Regions from separate parts of the Marinobacter sp. C1S70 genome, predicted to be linked through region 2. Evidence: predicted binding sites of a transcription regulator. Region 2 holds the regulator's gene; each other region holds the start of a gene.
The links. Region 2 encodes sigma-54, which starts transcription at its own class of promoters, with help from an activator protein. Its sites were predicted from a motif close to ANTGGCATNNANNTTGCTNT; they were not measured.
Positions count from the first base shown of each region.

Region 1: the regulator sigma-54 is predicted to act here: its motif matches at 4,508-4,527, upstream of glnK (P-II family nitrogen regulator).
Region 3: the regulator sigma-54 is predicted to act here: its motif matches at 5,189-5,208, upstream of Q669_RS08000 (PEP-CTERM sorting domain-containing protein).

Region 1 covers NZ_AXBW01000029.1:115,861-122,065, reverse strand. Annotated here, with positions in the region: gene hemW (radical SAM family heme chaperone HemW) at 1-1,066, shown strand, start outside; gene Q669_RS10260 (hypothetical protein) at 1,066-1,617, shown strand; gene trmB (tRNA (guanosine(46)-N7)-methyltransferase TrmB) at 1,620-2,336, opposite strand; gene Q669_RS10250 (YifB family Mg chelatase-like AAA ATPase) at 2,408-3,940, opposite strand; gene Q669_RS10245 (accessory factor UbiK family protein) at 4,007-4,258, opposite strand; gene glnK (P-II family nitrogen regulator) at 4,637-4,975, shown strand; gene Q669_RS10235 (ammonium transporter) at 5,043-6,205, shown strand, end outside.
Region 2 covers NZ_AXBW01000027.1:7,334-13,538, forward strand. Annotated here, with positions in the region: gene Q669_RS09005 (ATP-binding cassette domain-containing protein) at 1-571, opposite strand, end outside; gene Q669_RS09010 (KpsF/GutQ family sugar-phosphate isomerase) at 746-1,735, shown strand; gene Q669_RS09015 (KdsC family phosphatase) at 1,735-2,304, shown strand; gene lptC (LPS export ABC transporter periplasmic protein LptC) at 2,301-2,900, shown strand; gene lptA (lipopolysaccharide transport periplasmic protein LptA) at 2,884-3,450, shown strand; gene lptB (LPS export ABC transporter ATP-binding protein) at 3,428-4,153, shown strand; gene Q669_RS09035 (RNA polymerase factor sigma-54) at 4,342-5,871, shown strand; gene hpf (ribosome hibernation promoting factor) at 5,945-6,205, shown strand, end outside.
Region 3 covers NZ_AXBW01000024.1:42,689-48,893, forward strand. Annotated here, with positions in the region: gene aupB (alkane uptake protein AupB) at 1-2,914, opposite strand, end outside; partial or broken gene aupA (alkane uptake protein AupA) at 2,926-4,263, opposite strand; gene Q669_RS08000 (PEP-CTERM sorting domain-containing protein) at 4,563-5,117, opposite strand; gene Q669_RS08005 (hypothetical protein) at 6,129-6,205, opposite strand, start outside.

The DNA of each region.
Region 1 (6,205 bases), on a different contig from region 2:
CTGCGACTTCAACTCCCACGCTGTCAAGGGAGAGATTCCCGAACACGCCTACCTGAACGCCCTTCTGGAAGACCTGGATCAGGATCTGGGCCTGGTACGGGAACGCCCCATTGAAACCGTATTCATCGGTGGCGGAACCCCGTCCCTGATGAGCGGCGCGTTCTACCACCGCCTGTTCGAGCGGCTCCGGGAACGGCTAACATTCAGCCCCGAGGCCGAAATCACCCTGGAGGCCAATCCCGGCACGCTGGAGACTGGTCGATTCGAGAGCTTCCGGGAGGCTGGCATCAATCGGCTGTCCATCGGTGTTCAAAGCTTTGATCCGGCGCAACTGAAAACCCTGGGCCGGATTCACGACAGAGCTTCGGCCCACAGCGCCATTGAAGCCGCCCGCAAGGCCGGTTTTGATAACTTCAATGTCGACTTGATGCATGGCCTGCCCGACCAGACACCGAGTCAGGCTCTGGATGATTTACAGGCAGCGTTGAGCTACCAGCCCCGGCACCTGTCCTGGTATCAGCTCACCATCGAGCCCAACACCGAGTTTTTCTCCCGACCACCCGCCCTGCCGGACGATGACCGGCTCTGGGAGATTTACCAGCTCGGGGGAGATCTGCTGCGCCAGGCGGGGATGGACGATTATGAAGTCTCCGCCTGGAGCCTGCCGGGCGCTCAGAGCCGGCATAACCTGAATTACTGGACCTTCGGGGATTATCTGGCCCTTGGGGCAGGCGGCCATGGCAAGGTGAGCCTTGCCGACGGACGCATCCTGCGATACTGGAAGACCAGGCAGCCCGACGCATATCTCAACCGGATCGGCTCCCGCACCGCTGGCAGTGAAGCCATAGAGCCGGAAGACCGGCCCCTGGAATTCATGATGAATGCGTTGAGACTAAAAAGCGGCACCGACGAAAGACTGTACGGTGAGCATACAGGTTTACCACTGTCGTCCATTGCGGTAAAACTTGAGCAGTTACGAAATGAAAACCTGATCGTCCCCGACCGTCTGCAGGCGACGGCAAAGGGGCAAAGATACCTGAACAGCCTGCTGGAGCACTTTCTCTGATGGACTCAGCCCAGCGCCCACCGCTTATTCCCATGCGCCCGATGAAGCTGCCCATGAAGGTTTCCCTGGTGGCTGCACTGGCACTGTGGCTGGTTCTGGTGGCGTTGAACCAGCCACTGCATACGTCCGCCGCGCCTCAGGGGATTGTCAGTTTACAGCTGGCCGGTACCGCCGAGCAGACTCACGCCATTCTGCGCAGCTGGCGGGACGGCAATCTCGCCATGGCACGGCTATCACTGTGGCTCGACTTTGTGTTCATCGTGGTCTATCTGGCCGCGCTGCTTCAATTAACCCGCCACTTCACCCGGGACAGACCGGGTATCCGGGAACGGATGGTCGCCCGCTGGGTGCGCGCCCTTTTTGTCATCGCAGGCATCAGCGATGTAGCGGAAAACATTGTTCTGCTTAATAACTTCAATCCGCCTTCAGACTCCCTGAGCCTGACCGCCACCATTCTGGCGCTGGTGAAATTCACCGGCCTGATACTTGGCATGGCGGGCCTGGTGGTCATCCGTGCTTCCCGCCGCAGGCCCCTGACTCACTCCCACTGAACTCAGTTGGTGCGATAAAACAACAAATCCCATACTCCGTGGCCAAGATTTTCGCCACGCTTCTCGAACTTGGTGATCGGGCGGTCATCAGGCTTGGGCGAATAACCACCTTGCTCCTGAGTATTGGCAAAGCCTTCTGACGCACTCATCACTTCCAGCATGTGCTCAGCGTAGTTCTCCCAGTCTGTGGCCAGGTGCAGAATACCGCCCACCCGCAGCTTATGGCGGATGCGCTGAACAAATTCCGGCTGGATCAAGCGGCGCTTGTGATGCTTTTTCTTGTGCCACGGGTCCGGGAAGAACACCATCACCCGATCCAGACAGGCATCCGGCAGACACAGGTCAATCACATCATTGGCATCAATGCTGTATACCCGCACATTCTCAAGACCACGCGATTCCACTTCTTTCAACAAGGCGCCGACGCCAGGCAGGTGCACTTCCACGCCGATAAAATCCTGCTCGGGTGCAGCTTCGGCCATATCGGCAAGGGATTTGCCCATCCCGAAACCGATCTCCAGGTTGAGCATGTTATCGCGGCCAAACACCTCACGGGGGTCGATCATGCCATTGTCACGGCTCAGTCCGTACTTGGCCCAGTTGCGATCGAAGGCCTTCTTCTGACCTTCGGTCATCCGCCCCTGGCGCAGTACAAAGCTGCGAACACCGCGGCGTGTGGTGACCGGATTCGTATCCTGAGTCTCGTTCTGGTCAGTCATTCTGTGTCCTCAAGCTTCAAAGCGGATCTCATGGAATAAACCTGGCACACAGTTTACCAGAGTCAGCAGCTTCAGGCGGAGACAACCGACCCCTGGCCAGCCTGACGGTCGAGTTGACGGTAACCCAGCGCCTCCATCAGGTGCGACTGGCTCAGGTGTTCAGCACCCTCCAGATCCGCCAGGGTGCGGGCCAGTCGTAATATTCGATGGAGCGCCCGGGCCGACAACCCCAGTCGCTCCATGGCCCGGGTCAACAACCGCTCACTGGCGGCATCCAGCCGGCAAGCCTGATCCAGCAACGCTCCCGAGAGGGCCGAGTTGAGCATCCCACGAGCCTCCTGCCGGGCCCTGGCAGCCAGAACCCTGGCCCTGACACTGGCGCTACTCTCACCGGACACCCCGGAACCGAGCAAGACCTCTCCGGACTGCACCGGAACTTCCACATGCAGATCGAACCGATCCAGTAACGGCCCCGAGATCTTTGCCCGATAACGCATCACCTGTGCCGGCGTGCACTGGCACTCGATATTGGGGTGACCACTGTAACCACACGGGCATGGGTTCATGGCGGCCACAACCTGAAATCGCGCTGGGAAAGTGACCTGCCGCGCCGCCCGGCTGATGGAGATTTCGCCTGTTTCCATAGGCTCCCGCAGCACTTCCAGGACCCGCCGTTCAAACTCCGGCAGTTCATCGAGAAACAACACCCCCCGGTGCGCCAGAGAGATCTCGCCCGGGCGAGGACTGCTGCCACCGCCCACCAGCGCCACCGCAGACGCCGTGTGATGAGGCGCCCTGAATGGTGGCTGACGCCAGCCACCTGGCTTTAGCGGCTGGCCCGCAACGGAATGCACGCTGGCCACCTCCATGGCTGCCTCATCTGGCAAACCTGGCAGAATGCCCGGTAACCGGCTCGCCAGCATACTTTTACCGGTTCCGGGAGGGCCGAAAAACAACAGATTGTGACCGCCAGCTGCGGCCACCTCCAGCGCCCGACGGGGCACTTGCTGGCCTCGCACCTCTGAGAGATCGGCCACAGACACCGCTGCGGCACCGTCTCCCGGCGTTTCAGATCGAGGAACAGGAACCAGCCGGGCACGACCCGCCAGATGCTCACAGACCGTCAGCAGATGGCTGGCGGCAAGCACATCATCACGGCTGGCCAGGGCGGCCTCCTCGGCGTTGTCCTGCGGTAGCAACAGCGAACGACCCGCCTCGCGAGCCGCCAGTACCGCGGGCAATATCCCCTTGAGGGGCCGAAGCGCACCATCCAGGGACAGCTCTCCGAGAAACTCGTGGCTTTCGAGGCTTTCGGGGGGAATCTGGCCGGAGGCTGCCAGGATGCCCAGGGCAATGGGCAAATCAAAACGGCCACCTTCTTTGGGCAGGTCAGCAGGCGCGAGATTGATGGTGATTCTACGGGCGGGGAATTCGAAACCGGCATTCAGCAGTGCACTGCGAACCCGATCCTTGCTTTCCCTCACTCCGGTTTCCGGCAACCCGACGATGGATAATGCCGGCAGGCCACCAGACAGGTGCACCTCAACGGTAACTGGGGGAGCAGACACGCCAATGCTGGCGCGCGAATGGACAATAGCGAGCATGACAACCTTCCATGGCACAGAACAATCAGTCGTTGCGGGCAGCGACCCTGCCGCCCGGGCAAACCATCAGGAACTCTGGCGTTGTTCCAGTTCGGCAACACGTTTTTCCAGGGCCTCAACCTTTTCACGGGTTTTCATCAGGACCGCCTGCTGGGCATCAAATTCTTCCCGGGTCACCAGCTCCAGCCGGGACAGAACCGACATCACCGTGGCCCGGGCCTGGGTTTCAAAATCTTCCCGTGCTGCCCGCGCCATATCGGGAACAAACTGGCCAAACTGACCCTGCAACTGAGAAAAAATTTCCTGGGGCCCTTTCATCAATCACCTCTCGAATCGGTTTTTCGGCGATATCAGACTATTTTCCGTGTCGCCGGGGTGTTTGCGGGAGTGTATCACACCCTACCCCCTGCCATACTGTACCCGGTCGGCATTATAATGGCCGCGGCCGATGGCCCGACTGCGCTGTTTTGAGACAATCGCAGGCACAATGCACCACAACGGTGCATCAAGCTGCGCCATTTCGGCACAGACAATAATTAAGAGTTTGTTTTAAAAGCTATTTTTTGCGTTGGCATACCCGATGCTAAAGCCCTCGTACGCAATCCGCACAATTGATGTGCGAGGTGGCAGCATCCCGAACTCAACAACCGGCCGACGGGCCCTCACTGTTGGGACGGCTTTACCAAGGAGAAAGCAATGAAACTTGTGACAGCGATCATCAAGCCTTTCAAATTGGATGATGTCCGTGAGGCACTATCCGAGATTGGCGTACAAGGCGTAACCGTCACTGAAGTCAAAGGCTTCGGTCGGCAGAAAGGCCACACAGAGCTCTATCGTGGCGCGGAATACGTGGTGGATTTCCTGCCCAAGGTCAAAGTGGAGATCGCCATTGGCGACAACCTGCTGGACCAGGTCATCGAAGCCATCACCAAGGCAGCCAATACCGGCAAGATCGGCGACGGCAAAATATTCGTGACTGAACTGGAACAGGCTATCCGGATCCGGACAGGCGAAACCGGCGAAGAAGCGGTCTGATCCAGAACTGACACCCAGCCAACGCAAAAAACTTATAACCTGAAGAGCCTTGTGCGGAGGGCTTCCTATGGAAAGCAATCTCTTTCACCTGCAGTATGCAATAGATACCTTTTATTTTCTCGTGTGTGGCGCATTAGTCATGTGGATGGCCGCAGGCTTTGCCATGCTCGAGTCCGGCCTGGTGCGTGCTAAAAACACCACCGAAATCCTGACCAAGAACGTCGCGCTCTTTGCCGTGGCCTGCACCATGTACCTGGTGTGCGGTTACGCCATCATGTACGGCGGTAACGTCTTCCTCTCCGGCATCGCCGATGTGGACGTGGACGGCGTACTGGGTGACTTCGCCACCCGTGAAGACGGCTTCACCGGCGGCTCCATCTACTCGGCGGCCTCTGACTTCTTCTTCCAGGTCGTGTTCGTGGCCACCGCCATGTCCATCGTGTCCGGCGCGGTTGCCGAGCGCATGAAGCTGTGGGCGTTCCTGGTATTCGCGGTCTTCATGACTGGCTTTATCTACCCGCTGGAAGGCGCGTGGACCTGGGGTGGCGCCGATGTGTTCGGTATGTACAACCTCGGTGATCTTGGCTTCAGTGACTTCGCCGGCTCCGGCATCGTACACATGGCAGGTGCCGCTGCGGCCCTGGCTGGTGTACTGCTGCTTGGCCCGCGTAAAGGCAAATACGGCCCCAACGGTGAAATCCGTGCCTTCCCGGGCGCCAACATGCCACTGGCCGCTCTGGGTACCTTCATCCTGTGGATGGGCTGGTTCGGTTTCAACGGTGGTTCTGTACTGAAACTCGGCGACGTCGCCAGTGCCAACTCCGTGGCCATGGTGTTCCTGAACACCAACGCAGCCGCTGCCGGTGGCGCTATTGCCGCCCTGATCACCGCTCGCCTGATGTTTGGCAAGGCTGATCTGACCATGCTGCTGAACGGTGCGATCGCCGGTCTGGTGGTAATCACCGCCGAGCCATCCACCCCGAGCGCGCTGACAGCCACTATCTGGGGCGCCCTGGGCGGCATCCTGGTGGTACTGAGCATCGTCACTCTGGACAAGCTGCGCATCGACGATCCGGTCGGCGCCATCTCTGCCCACGGTGTCTGTGGTCTGCTGGGCCTGCTGCTGGTACCGGTTACCAACGGCGATGTCAGCTTCAGCGGCCAAATCATCGGCGCCCTGACCATCTTCATCTGGGTATTCGTAGCCAGTCTGGTCGTCTGGGGTATCCT
Region 2 (6,205 bases):
AACTGTTGAGATCCCGGATCAGCTTGACCAGCACGCCCATGGCAATCGGATCCTGCCCGGCAAAGGGCTCGTCATACATGATCAACTCCGGGTCCAGTGCGATACTGCGGGCCAGGGCCACCCGCCGGGTCATGCCACCGGACAACTCTGAGGGCATCAGCTCTCTGGCACCCCGCAAGCCCACCGCCTCCAGCTTCATCAGAACAATGTCCCGGATCATGTCTTCCGGTAGCGACGTGTGCACCCGCAGCGGGAAGGCAACGTTCTCGTAAACACTGAGATCGGTGAACAGCGCGCCACTCTGGAACAGCATGCCCATCTTCTCACGCAGCTGGTAAAGCGCCTTGCGCTTAAGCCCGGGCACGTCGTGGCCTGCCACATTCACCTGGCCCGAATCCGGGCGAAGCTGGCCTCCGATGAGCCTGAGGAGTGTGGTTTTACCAGTACCACTGGGGCCCATGATGGCAGTCACCTTCCCCTTGGGGATATCCAGACTGATCCCATCAAAGATCCGGCGCCCGGAGCGGGAAAACACCACATCCCTAAGTTTTATGTATGCAGATGACTCCATAATCCATCCCTTTCAAGGAGCACCTACATTATGACAAGCTCCCCCAGACCTCAATTAAAGCAACGTAAAATGTCTTGATGGCAATGATCAGATTCCCTGATGCAGGAGAGCCGGGGGCGCCAGAAGTGATATACTTCGGCCTCAAATCCCAGATCGAGCAGACAGCCAGCCGACATGACCGAATCAAACACCTTTACCACGCAGGACTTTTGCAACTCGGCCCTCCGGGCAATCCGCATCGAGCGCGAAGCCATTGAAGCGCTGGAAAGCCGTATAAACGGCGACTTCAGCCGCGCCTGCGAGGTCATCATGGCCTGCAAAGGCCGGGTTGTGGTGACAGGCATGGGCAAATCGGGGCACATCGGCAACAAGATAGCCGCCACGCTCGCCAGCACGGGCACGCCCGCCTTTTTTGTTCATCCAGGCGAAGCCAGCCACGGCGACCTGGGTATGATAACACCCCAGGATGTGGTCATCGCCATTTCCAACAGCGGCAGCACCAGCGAAGTGGTCACCATTCTCCCCCTGATCAAGCGCATGGGCGCGCCATTGATCAGCATGACCGGCAAACCCGATTCGGTACTGGCACAAGAGGCCGTTGCCAACCTGGATGTCAGCGTGGCCATTGAAGCCTGCCCGCTGGGCCTGGCACCCACCTCCAGCACAACCGCCACCCTGGTCATGGGCGATGCCCTGGCCGTGGCGCTGCTTGAAGCCCGGGGATTCAGCGCCGAGGATTTTGCGTTTTCCCACCCTGGCGGCAGCCTCGGACGCCGTTTGCTGCTGCGGGTATCCGACATCATGCATACCGGTGACCAGATTCCTCAGGTTGCCGAGGGCACAACCCTGAGCGGGGCACTGCTGGAAATAACCCGCAAGGGCCTGGGTATGACCACGGTCGTTAATGCCGCCGGCACCCTGACGGGCATCTTCACCGACGGCGACCTGCGCCGGACCCTGGACAAATCCGTGGATGTGCACACTACCCCCATCCAGGACGTGATGACCCGCAACGGCAAAACCATCCGGGCAGACCACCTGGCGGCAGAAGCCTTGAATATCATGGAAGAAATGAAGATCAACGCCTTGCCGGTTACCGACGCAAACGGCACCCTGGTGGGCGCTATTAATATGCACGACCTGCTGCGGGCCGGAGTGATTTGATGACTCAGACAGCGCATCCGTTACAAACCCACTGGGACGCAGCCCTGAAGGCCAAAGCCTCGGACATTCGCCTGATCGCCCTGGACGTGGACGGCATTATGAGCGATGGCCGCCTCTATTTCAGTGCCAGCGGCGATGAACTCAAGGCCTTCAACATTCTTGACGGCCTGGGCCTGAAACAACTGATGCAGGCAGGCATCACCGTGGCGGTGATTACCGGACGGCGCTCGCCCCTCACGGAAAAGCGGATGTCGGATCTGGGCATCCCGCACCTGATGCAGGGTCGCGAAGACAAAAAAATCGCATTGCTGGAATTGATCCGGGATATGAACCTTAAGCCGGAACAGATTGCCTATATGGGCGACGACCTGCCCGACCTGCCTGCGCTGCGTTTTGCCGGCCTTGGCATCACGGTACCCAACGGCTACTGGCTGGTTCAGCAACACGCCGACTACTGTACCCGCAGCCACGGTGGACAGGGCGCTGTGCGCGAGGCCTGCGATCTCCTGCTCTGGGCTCAAGGGCATCTGGACAACACTCTTGCCCCCTATCTGGACGAGCCAGCATGATCACCGAGCGGCTTTTCGGCGATCGTGGCAAACGGCGGATTACAGCCCTGGCCCTTGCCGCCACCGTAACAGCAACCGTTTTTCTGCTGTGGCAAAGTGACGAGCCTGTCAGTTCGCGGAATGCCGCCAGCGAACTACGGGGGCCCGCAGAGCCCGACGGCTTTGTGATCGGCGGCCAATACCGCGCCTGGGATGAGCAAGGGAACCTCCAGATTGATCTCAAAAGCCCCAGAATTGAGCAGTTTGAAGCAACCGGCACGGCTCATCTGGATACGCCGATAGCCCGGCTTTTCAGTGAGGGCAGCCCCGACCCTTGGCTCATTGAGTCCAATGAAGGTAGCCTTCAGCAGAACAATGAAAAGCTGGAACTTACGGGGAACGTCCAATTGACCCGACAGTCCGAAGGCCGCGAAGCCGTTCTGGAGACCGAGGCACTGACCCTGGACAACAGCAACGGCACCGTCTACACCGACCAGCCGGTGACCATCACCGAGCCTTTCGGCGTCACCCGCTCCACCGGTATGAAAGCCTGGATCAACGAACGCATTCTCGAACTCAACTCCCGGGTAGAGGGACAATATGAAACCGTCAGGTAAACGATCTTTCTGCCGGCCAGTGATTCTGGCCATGGCATTGCTGGCCGGCCCGGCATCGGCATTCAACCTGGATTCCGATATCCCCATAAAGGTCAGTGCAGATTCGGCCCGTCTGGATGAAAGCGCCGGAACGGCCGTTTACACCGGCGCTGTCGAACTGATTCAGGGCGAAACCCGGCTGGACGCGGATCGGGTGGTACTTTACCGCAACCAACAGGGTGTCAGCCGGATTGAAGCCGCCGGCAACCCCGCCCATTACCGGCAACCCGGCCAGGAAGGCGAAGGCACGACCGATGCCAAGGCCCTGAACATCACCTGGTCTGGCGATGAAAACCTGGTTATTTTTGAACGCCAGGCCGTTATTGAACAAGACGGCAACGTATTCCGGGGCGACGTCATCCACTACGACACTGTTCGCCGCGTTGTTACTGCGGAAGGCGGCACGCCATCCGACGGCGGCTCCGGCCGGGTGGAAATGGTGATTCAGCCTCGTAATTCAGCTCAATCCAGTGACGGGAAAGGTTCGGATGGCAGTTCTCAGGGCCAGTAATCTGGCAAAAAGCTACAAGCAGAAAAAAGTGGTGCTGGACGTTTCTCTGGAAATTCGCTCCGGCGAGATTGTCGGCCTGCTCGGCCCCAACGGCGCCGGCAAGACCACCTGCTTCTACATGATCGTGGGCCTGGTGCCTGCGGATCACGGCCGGATCACCATCGACACCCAGGACATCACCCCGCTGCCAATGCATGGGCGCGCCCGCAAGGGCATCGGTTACCTGCCCCAGGAGGCCTCCGTGTTTCGCAAACTGACCGTGCGGGACAACATCATGGCCATCCTCGAAACCCGCAAAGGCATGAGTCGGGCGGAACGGGAGGCCAAGCTGGAAGAGTTGCTGGAAGAGTTTCATATTACTCACATCCGTGACAGCGTGGGTATGGCGCTATCCGGCGGCGAACGCCGCAGGGTTGAAATCGCCCGGGCGCTGGCCATGGAGCCCGCGTTTATCCTGCTGGACGAACCCTTCGCGGGCGTAGACCCTATCTCCGTCAGTGACATCAAGCACATTATCCGGCACCTGCGGGATAAAGGCATTGGCGTATTGATTACCGACCATAACGTTCGGGAAACCCTCGACATCTGCGAGAATGCCTACATCGTTTCCGGCGGCCACATCATCGCCTCCGGCAATGCCGAAGCCATTCTGGCAAACCAGCAGGTGAAAGAAGTATATCTGGGTGATGAGTTCCGGCTCTGACCTGATAAAACTGGGTTTATCCGAGGTCTGATTGTTTTGATGATCTGTAGCAAGTAAACTCGGCAAAAAACTTGCTTATACTGTTCACAGACAATGGCAAGTAACCAGCGTACAACATTTTTTTCGGCCTGTGCGCCGGCAAAGCAACAACCGGGATGCCCACGAGTTATGGATCTTGAGCCATGGTTATGAAAGCCTCATTACAGCTTAAGCTGGGCCAGAGTCTGACCATGACGCCCCAGCTGCAGCAGGCCATACGCCTGCTACAGCTTTCTACCCTCGATCTCCAGCAGGAAATCCAGCAGGCGCTGGAATCCAACCCAATGCTGGAAACCTCAGAGGACGATGAGCACCCTGAAGGCGACGAGCGCGAAGAGCACGAGCACAGTGAAGCTTCCAGCTCTGAGGCCAACCAGGACGACAGCCACCAGGACGCGAGCCCGGACTGGGACGAAACCGAGAACGGCCCTGACTGGTCGTCCGAGAACGATATTCCGGACAACATTCCCGATGATCTGCCAGTGGATACCGCCTGGGACGACATCTACCAGTCTGCCCCGGCTCCGGCCAGCAAAGGCGAAGACGAGCACGAATCGGATTTCGAAACCCGGAACTCGCCTACCGAAACCCTGCAGGATCACCTCGAGTGGCAGCTGAACCTGACGCCTCTGAGCGAGCGGGATCAGGCCATTGCCCACGCGCTGCTGGATGCTGTGGATGAGCGCGGCTACCTGACGTCTGACATTGAGGACATTCACGCAGGCCTGCTGGACGAAACCGAAGAAGACCCGTTGGAACTGGACGAAGTGGAAGCGGTACTCCACCGCCTGCAACACTTCGACCCGCCCGGCGTGTTCGCTCGGGATCTCCAGGAATGCCTGCTGATTCAGCTCAACCAGCTGCCACCGGATACCCCCTGGCTGCGCCAGGCGAGACTGGTGGTTACCCAGTTCCTGCACCTGCTTGGCAACCGGGACTACGCGCAACTGTTACGCCGCAGCCGGCTCAAGGAAGACCAGCTGAAACAGGTACTGGCCCTGATCACCAGCCTGAACCCTCGCCCTGGCGATGTCGTGGACCGGGCCGAACCGGATTACGTTATCCCGGACGTTATCGTACGCAAACACGAAGGCCGCTGGCGGGTTGAACTCAACCCGGAAATCGCTCCGCGTATCCGGGTGAATGCCAGCTACGCGTCACTGATCCGCCGGGCTGACAGCAGTGCCGATAACACCTACCTGCGCGACCAGCTGCAAGAAGCGAAATGGTTTATCAAGAGCCTGCAAAGCCGGAATGAAACCCTGCTGAAAGTGGCCACCCGCATCGTTGAACACCAGCAAGGGTTCCTGGATCAGGGCGAAGAAGCCATGAAGCCTCTGATCCTGTCTGACATTGCCCAGGCGGTGGAAATGCACGAGTCCACGATTTCCCGGGTTACCACCCAGAAGTACATGCACACGCCCCGCGGTATTTTTGAGCTGAAGTACTTTTTCTCCAGCCACGTCAGCACCGCCGAGGGCGGCGAATGCTCGTCTACAGCCATCCGGGCGATGATCAAGAAGCTGATTGCCGAGGAAACCCCGAAAAAGCCATTGAGCGATAGCAAAATTGCAGCCATGCTAGGGGAACAGGGAATCAACGTGGCGCGGCGTACCGTGGCCAAATACCGGGAGGCCATGCATATTCCTCCCTCGAACGAACGAAAACGCCTGGTTTAAACTTTCGCCGGTGCAAGATGCACTGGCACGCAAGCCGGCAAGCACGCCGGCAGTATGACAACAGGAGACGCCTATGCAACTCAACATTTCAGGCCATCACGTAGAACTGACTCCCGCTCTGAAGGATTACGTCAACACCAAGTTCGAGAAGCTGGAGCGTCACTTCGACCACATCAGTAACTGCCAGGTCACCCTGGAGGTCGAGAAGGTGCGCCAGATGGCGGAAGCCACGCTGCACGTGATTGGTGGTGAGATTCACGCAAAGGCAGAAAATGAGGACATGTACGCCGCAATCGACGCTCTGGTCGACAAGCTGGACCGTCAGATCCTCAAG
Region 3 (6,205 bases), on a different contig from region 2:
TCAACCCGGGGGCATCAAGAAACAGCTCGGCTTTGGTTTTGAAAATCGTCTCACCCTGATCATTCTCGGTGATGTAACCCGGAATCAGGCTGTTTCTGGCGCAGGATGCTCCCGTACATTCAGGATCGTCCTTGGCGTAGCGCATTCTTAATACCTGGGGCCCGGTGCTGGAAACCGTGCTCAGCAACGACAGGTGAACGTCGAGAGACGTGGTCGCCAGTTGGGTTGGGTAAAGCAGCACTTTGACGGCGTCTCGCCCGGTGTCGGGATCCACGGTAGGTCCAATAACCTCCGTATTCAGAGCGTAGGTCTGATAGATGAATTTTTTGCGGGGGCAATCGGCACCGTCAACCGCACAACCAACCCGGGCATCCTCGGCATGGTCCTGGGTTACGAGCAGTTTTGCGGCGTTTGCCGAGGGCAAAAAGCCTTCACTATCGCTCCCCTGGTGATTAAATGGCTCAAGACACGATTCGCTGCCGAGGTCATCGCAGTCAATCGCAAGATTCGAATTGGTGTCCCGAATCGGCAGATTCCGCAGCGGTGTGAAGACTGTGGAGCGCGCTTCTGAACCGGTAAATACGATCTCAAGATTATCAGGGCCATTGTTCCCGTCACCATCATTGAGGCCTTCCAGCAGATCCGTTTTCAGTGGTATGCCGTCCTCGTCGCAAATCGACGTGTACTGTCCAGGAGTGCAAGTGCCGCTCTGCTCTGAGGAGGCCAGAATGTAGCGGTAATGCGCACCGACCTGCCACGGCTGCTCTGGGTAGAACCGGATGCGCTGGTTGTTTTTCTCTAATCGGCCTGCCACCTGTTGGTTCAGGACGGTAACGGTACCGTTTGCTTCCTGTGCAATTTCCTGAACGGTAAAGGTCTCACCGACGATGACTGAATCCAGATCGAGAGACTTGGAAAACACGACCGTGATTGGCCGGTCCGCCGGCATTTTGCTGACGGGTAACACGTCACCGGCGTTGTTGGCGTCGGCGGTCCAGCATTTCCCGAATACGCCGTTTTCCAGATCCAGGGTGTTTTCGTAGTCGGTTTCACATGGGTAGCCAGGGTAGGTCGTCAACGCCAGGGGGAATCCTTTATTTCCCGGGCTACCGTTTTCTTCAATGCTATCGAGCTCAAAGCTTAACGGAGAAACCATCGCGCGGTTGCCCGCCAGGTCTGTAAGTCCGTCGACAGACACGGAATACGGTACGCCATGCTTCAAGCCACCCTGCGGATTAAGCACAAGCGCTGTTCCATCCAACCGAGCCTGAAGGTTAGTTACCGGTGCACCGTTTTCAATGAGTTCGACACCATTCTCGACAGATGCCGGATCAAGCGGCTCATCAAAGAACAGAATGATCGGGTCGCCCGGGCGCTGCATGGACTGACGGGTTGGCGGAACGGCGTTCGCAGGGCCGGGCATCCAGCTCACCAGGCTGGGTGGTGTGGCATCCAGTTCCCGCAGGTTTTCGGCATCCAGAACCGAGTCGGCATCGGTTGCGGCCTGCAGATGGAAGGCAATGGTGGAATCGGTGAATTCCTGGCCCAGCAGGTTTGGTTCCACCATGCCGATGGCGTCGATGGTCAGAACGCCGTCCCGAACCAGAGCAATACCGCGCAGTTCAACACCCATCAGATCCTGGGACAGCGCGGCATTCGGCTGTGCTGCCTCCGTGTTCATGGATACGTCCATGAACAGGGTGATATGCCGCGGGGCATTGATGTCATCGGTGTACTGGTTCGGGCTCATGTAGCCGGATGCATCCGAGAGCATGGTCACTTTGATGGTGCCGGTTTGCTGGTCTTCGCCGGTCGCGGCATCCAGAACCTGTACCTTGCCACCCACGAGTACGTTCAGGCTGGTGCTTTCCAGCACACTGCCTTTGGGAATACGCAGCGGCAGTGCTTCGTCAGCATCAAACGCCGGGGCGTAGGCGAGCTCGGCAAACAGGTCCCCGGTTTGTTGAGAGGGGCCGGCTTCGCCCTGGAGTACCGAGTTGAGCGTTACGGCATTGAGGGCCTGGCCGTTGAGCACGGAGCTCAGTTCACCGTTGCCGGAATCTACGGCGGTTTGTTGCAACACAACCGTTGGGCCGGTCTCTCTCGGGGTAAAGGTGAATTCCCCGGTGAAGCGGTTCTCCTCACTGCTGTCGGTCAGGCTGGCGAGGTTGGTCAAATGCAGGGTGTAGGTTTCACCGGTGTCGAGAATATCCTGTTTGCTGCCGCACTGCGACAGTTCGGGGGTTACGCAGGGGTCAACCGTAATGCGGTTGCCTTTAACCAGTACGGTCGCCGGAACCTCTTCACCGTTGGCATCCTGCAGCTGAATACTGCCGCCGAGTGATTGCCATTCAGGATGCACCGGTTGCGTCATGGCAAACCGGAAAGTCGAAAAATTCATGGCCTGGAATGGGCTGTCGCTGGCGGGTACTTGCCAGGCAATGTCGAAAGTGTCTGCGGTGTTGGCCAGCCCCGCGAGACCCGCATAGGCGCCACGGGTTGCGAACTGGATGCCGTCATCACCAGTAGCGTTCGGAGTAGTGATTTGCCGGCCGCCCTCGGCGGCCAGCGGCTCCTGGAAGGTTACGGTGAATTCTTCGCCGGTCGCAAGCGGGTTAGCAGGCTCAAGCTTCAGACTTTTGCCATTATCGATCAAGGTCACGGTAAATGGCTGGGGCTGGTCGTTACTCTGCAGGGTGATCTTGTTCTGCAGGGTTGCTTCATCATCGATAATCGCATGAGAGAAGCGCAGCACGATGTCGGCTTTCGGGCTGATATCAGCCTGCCCATCCATCGGGAAGGAATAGACCATCGAGCCGGGTCTGGGTTTTTCGTCAATGGACTGTTTGTCGCCACCGCCGCAGGCGGCCAGCAAAATGGCCGGAATCAGTGCCAGGGTCTTGTTGTACTTCATGGCAAGCCTCCTCAGAACTTCAGGGTGATGGATCCGCTGAATACGTGGATATCACCATCGGCAGTGACACTGGTTTCGTCACCGTCGTAGTCCACCACGGTGAAGTCGCGCTCCTGCAGTTGCTGGTACTGATAGCCCAGGTCGAGCCGCACCGGGTAGGCGAGCAGGCGGGTTCGGTCGTAAGTGGCACTGATACCAAGGCCAACCACCAGTTTGTCGGTATCCAGGTAGTTGAGCTCCGGATTACGAGTGGTTTTAAGGGGAGACTCTTCGTAGGCAACACCGCCACGAAGGGCGAAGTTCTTGTTCAACTGATATTCCGCACCAAGGCGGGGAATCAGGATGTCGTCGAAACCGATCCGGTTTCCGGAGGCCACGGAACCTTGATCCTTGATGGAGTCGCCGCTGAATTCGTCTTCCAGTTCCGACCAGTTCTGTTGTTCGATACTGCCGCCGATGCGCCAGCCGTCACCGGAGTATTGTGTGCCGATGGCAATCGTTTCCGGCTGGAATGAGTCGATGGTTGTCACAGCCAGGCTGAGCCCGGGATCCGGGATAGTCTGGGTCACGATGATGTTGGAGTCGACTGTGGTTGAGGCCGATGACTTCGTCCGGTAGGTCAGCGCCGTTTCCCATCCGTTCAGGAAACAGTCAGATTCAGGACAAAATGTGCTGCCCAGATCGATGTTCGTGCCCAGAATGGTCTTCAGAGAAGGCTCGGCATTGACCGCAAGGCGCTCACGGCTGGTTTCGCCGCCCAGCGTCGAGACGGCATCAAGATTAGCGGTCGCTTCGAGCGTTACCCGAACCGAAGCACCGGCGGAAATACCGCGCCAGATCGGGGTTGCACCACCGATGTTAAGGAACAAAGGTTCTTTCCCGTATTGAAGGAACTGTCCGCTCTCGCTGGTTTCAGAGCTGAAAGCCAGCATCTCCTTACCGTACTTTTCCACGCCCGCAATAAACCCGAGATAGATGGGGTGCCCGAACCGGGTGAGTGACCCAAGGTTGGTCTTCATGCCGATCAAAACGTGTTGGCTCGGAGAGTCCGAGACAATGTCACCGCTGGCGTTGGGATTGTCGGAACGCAGCTCCTGTTCGGAATGAAGGATACCCGCCGTAAGTTCGCCACGAGGATCTTTCGTCAGCGCTGCCGGATTGTAGTAGGTGGCAGAAACCTACTCATTGAACATCGAAAGGGACTGGGCGGTGGCCACATCGACCGGCATTACACCATAACTGGTGCCCAGGTTGCCCATACTGGCACTGGTGGGCATGGACAGGGAGGCGGAAACTGCTGCAACGGCAAGGGATACCGCCCGTACTGAGAATCGGGGGGAAAGAACCATGTATACACTCCGTTCACTCATTGTTTTTGTGCTCAGTCCCGAGGGATTCCTTTCAGGACTGGTACGCTTGTTCAGGTTTTAGTGTATGAGGCTTGTCTGATCGGGACGTTGGCATTTTTGACACGACAGGGTGTCGGTAGAACCACGTACCTCAAGAATTGTCTAAAACGGCCGAAAACTCATGAGCTTAAAAGGTGGGCTTCCGTGTATTTCTGTTACTTAATGTTTGCGGTTTTGTGAACGGGCACAAAAAAAGCTCCCCAAGGGGAGCTTTAGTGGCATGTAAAAAATGTCGACACTCAGGCGGATTTTTGTAACTTTCTTCTGATTGTGAGCATGCCCAGAATGCCAAGTCCCAGCAGGCCCAGTGTTCCTGGCTCAGGAACCTGTACAGGAACGGACTTGCCAAAGATCGCTACATGAGAAATGGCGCCTCTGTTTGGATAAAAGCCCTGAAGATCCAGTACGTCCTGGCCATTCCAGCTGCCGATGTTGAACAGGTATTGTGGCTCGTTGCCGTCTTTGACAACCAGGTAACACTCAGGGCACACAATGTAGTCCGGGCCATCCCAGCTGATCACCGCGTTGTTAGGGTCTCCGGTGAAACTGGTGGAGTAGAAGGATTGGTAGGAGCCTTCTTCCGGGCCTTCGTAGTTGGACTTGTAAAGCAAAGTGAGGTCGGACGTTCCAAAAAGGGCTGCAACGTCACCGGCGTCAAGCGCTGGATTTGGGGGGCCTACGTCGACAGTTTTGTCGGCGTCTGCGGGGCCAAGGATCAGGGCCATAGCCCCAGCAGACCAGGTTAATGCCAGAGCCGCAATAACGTGTGTTATCTGCTTTGTAATCTGTTTCATTTTTCACCTTCTCTCAGGGCAAGCCCTGAACGCAGTGCGGCGAAGCCGCGATCTGTACTTACGTCTGACTTTCAGCACAGTGTGTGCCAATAGGATTATTTGACGTTAAAACAGAGGCTTGGGCAGTGCTTAAGAGAAGGTTGGAGGCGTATGTGTAAATAAGTTGGACAGGAGTGAGTTGGGTGCGGGTTGGGGGAGGAGTTTGGGAGATGGTGGGCCCAGCTTCCCCCGAAGTCCGGCTGTAACCACCTGATAATTATGCGGGTGGCTTTCAGGTGTGTTCGGAAATACCCCCATAAGTACCCCCAAAAAGAACCGGCTACCCCCGGCAGTCTCTGGAACTCATACGGGCAAAATCCAGCGGCGTACCCCCTCGAAAAAAGTTTCCTTATTTCTCCCGCGTAAAAATCTGGCTAGGGCACGCGGTCGAGCCCTTGGGAGCGTCAGGGATTTTACCCGCCCCCGGTGGGGTAGGTTGCTGCGTTGCTGTGGTCTGGGTGCGATCTCGTGCGGCCTCGCGGACTACCAAACAACAACCGGGCGGTGTCTGGTTTCGTATCTGGTGAGCGGTCGCGCTCCACGCTACCCGCAACGGGCCCCGGTCTGGGAGTACCTTTTCATCCAGCCATCGGGCTTATGATTTACTGTGTCGTGGCGCTATCTGGCCTCAGTTGTCGCAGTCGTAACTATCTGGCGTTTCTGGCTTTATCCGGCCATCTGGTGAGGCGTCACGAATTCCCGAAAATTTGCCGATTACCGCGTGGTTGCACCGTCCGCGCGGTGCTGGGTAGGTGCCAGGGGCCCCGGCTTCCTGTTTCTCCACGTTCGCCACGGCTTCAGGCAGGCAGGGCGGGGCGTTCGGTCGTGCGGTGGTGAAGCCATAGGGTGCCGATAATTGGGCGGCTCGGGCGCTTCTGCGCCCCCGTGGTGAGTTGTTGCCCGGTAGTACCTTTCGGGTTTTGTCCGCCAGCAGGGCCCGGCTTGTTGTGGGTGATCCGCTGGCGGTAGGGCTTACCCCTTGGCGTGCCCGGCTTGGGATAGCAGGGCTTGCAAGGTTTCGTGAATGTATCCAGCGCACAGCCAGGCGT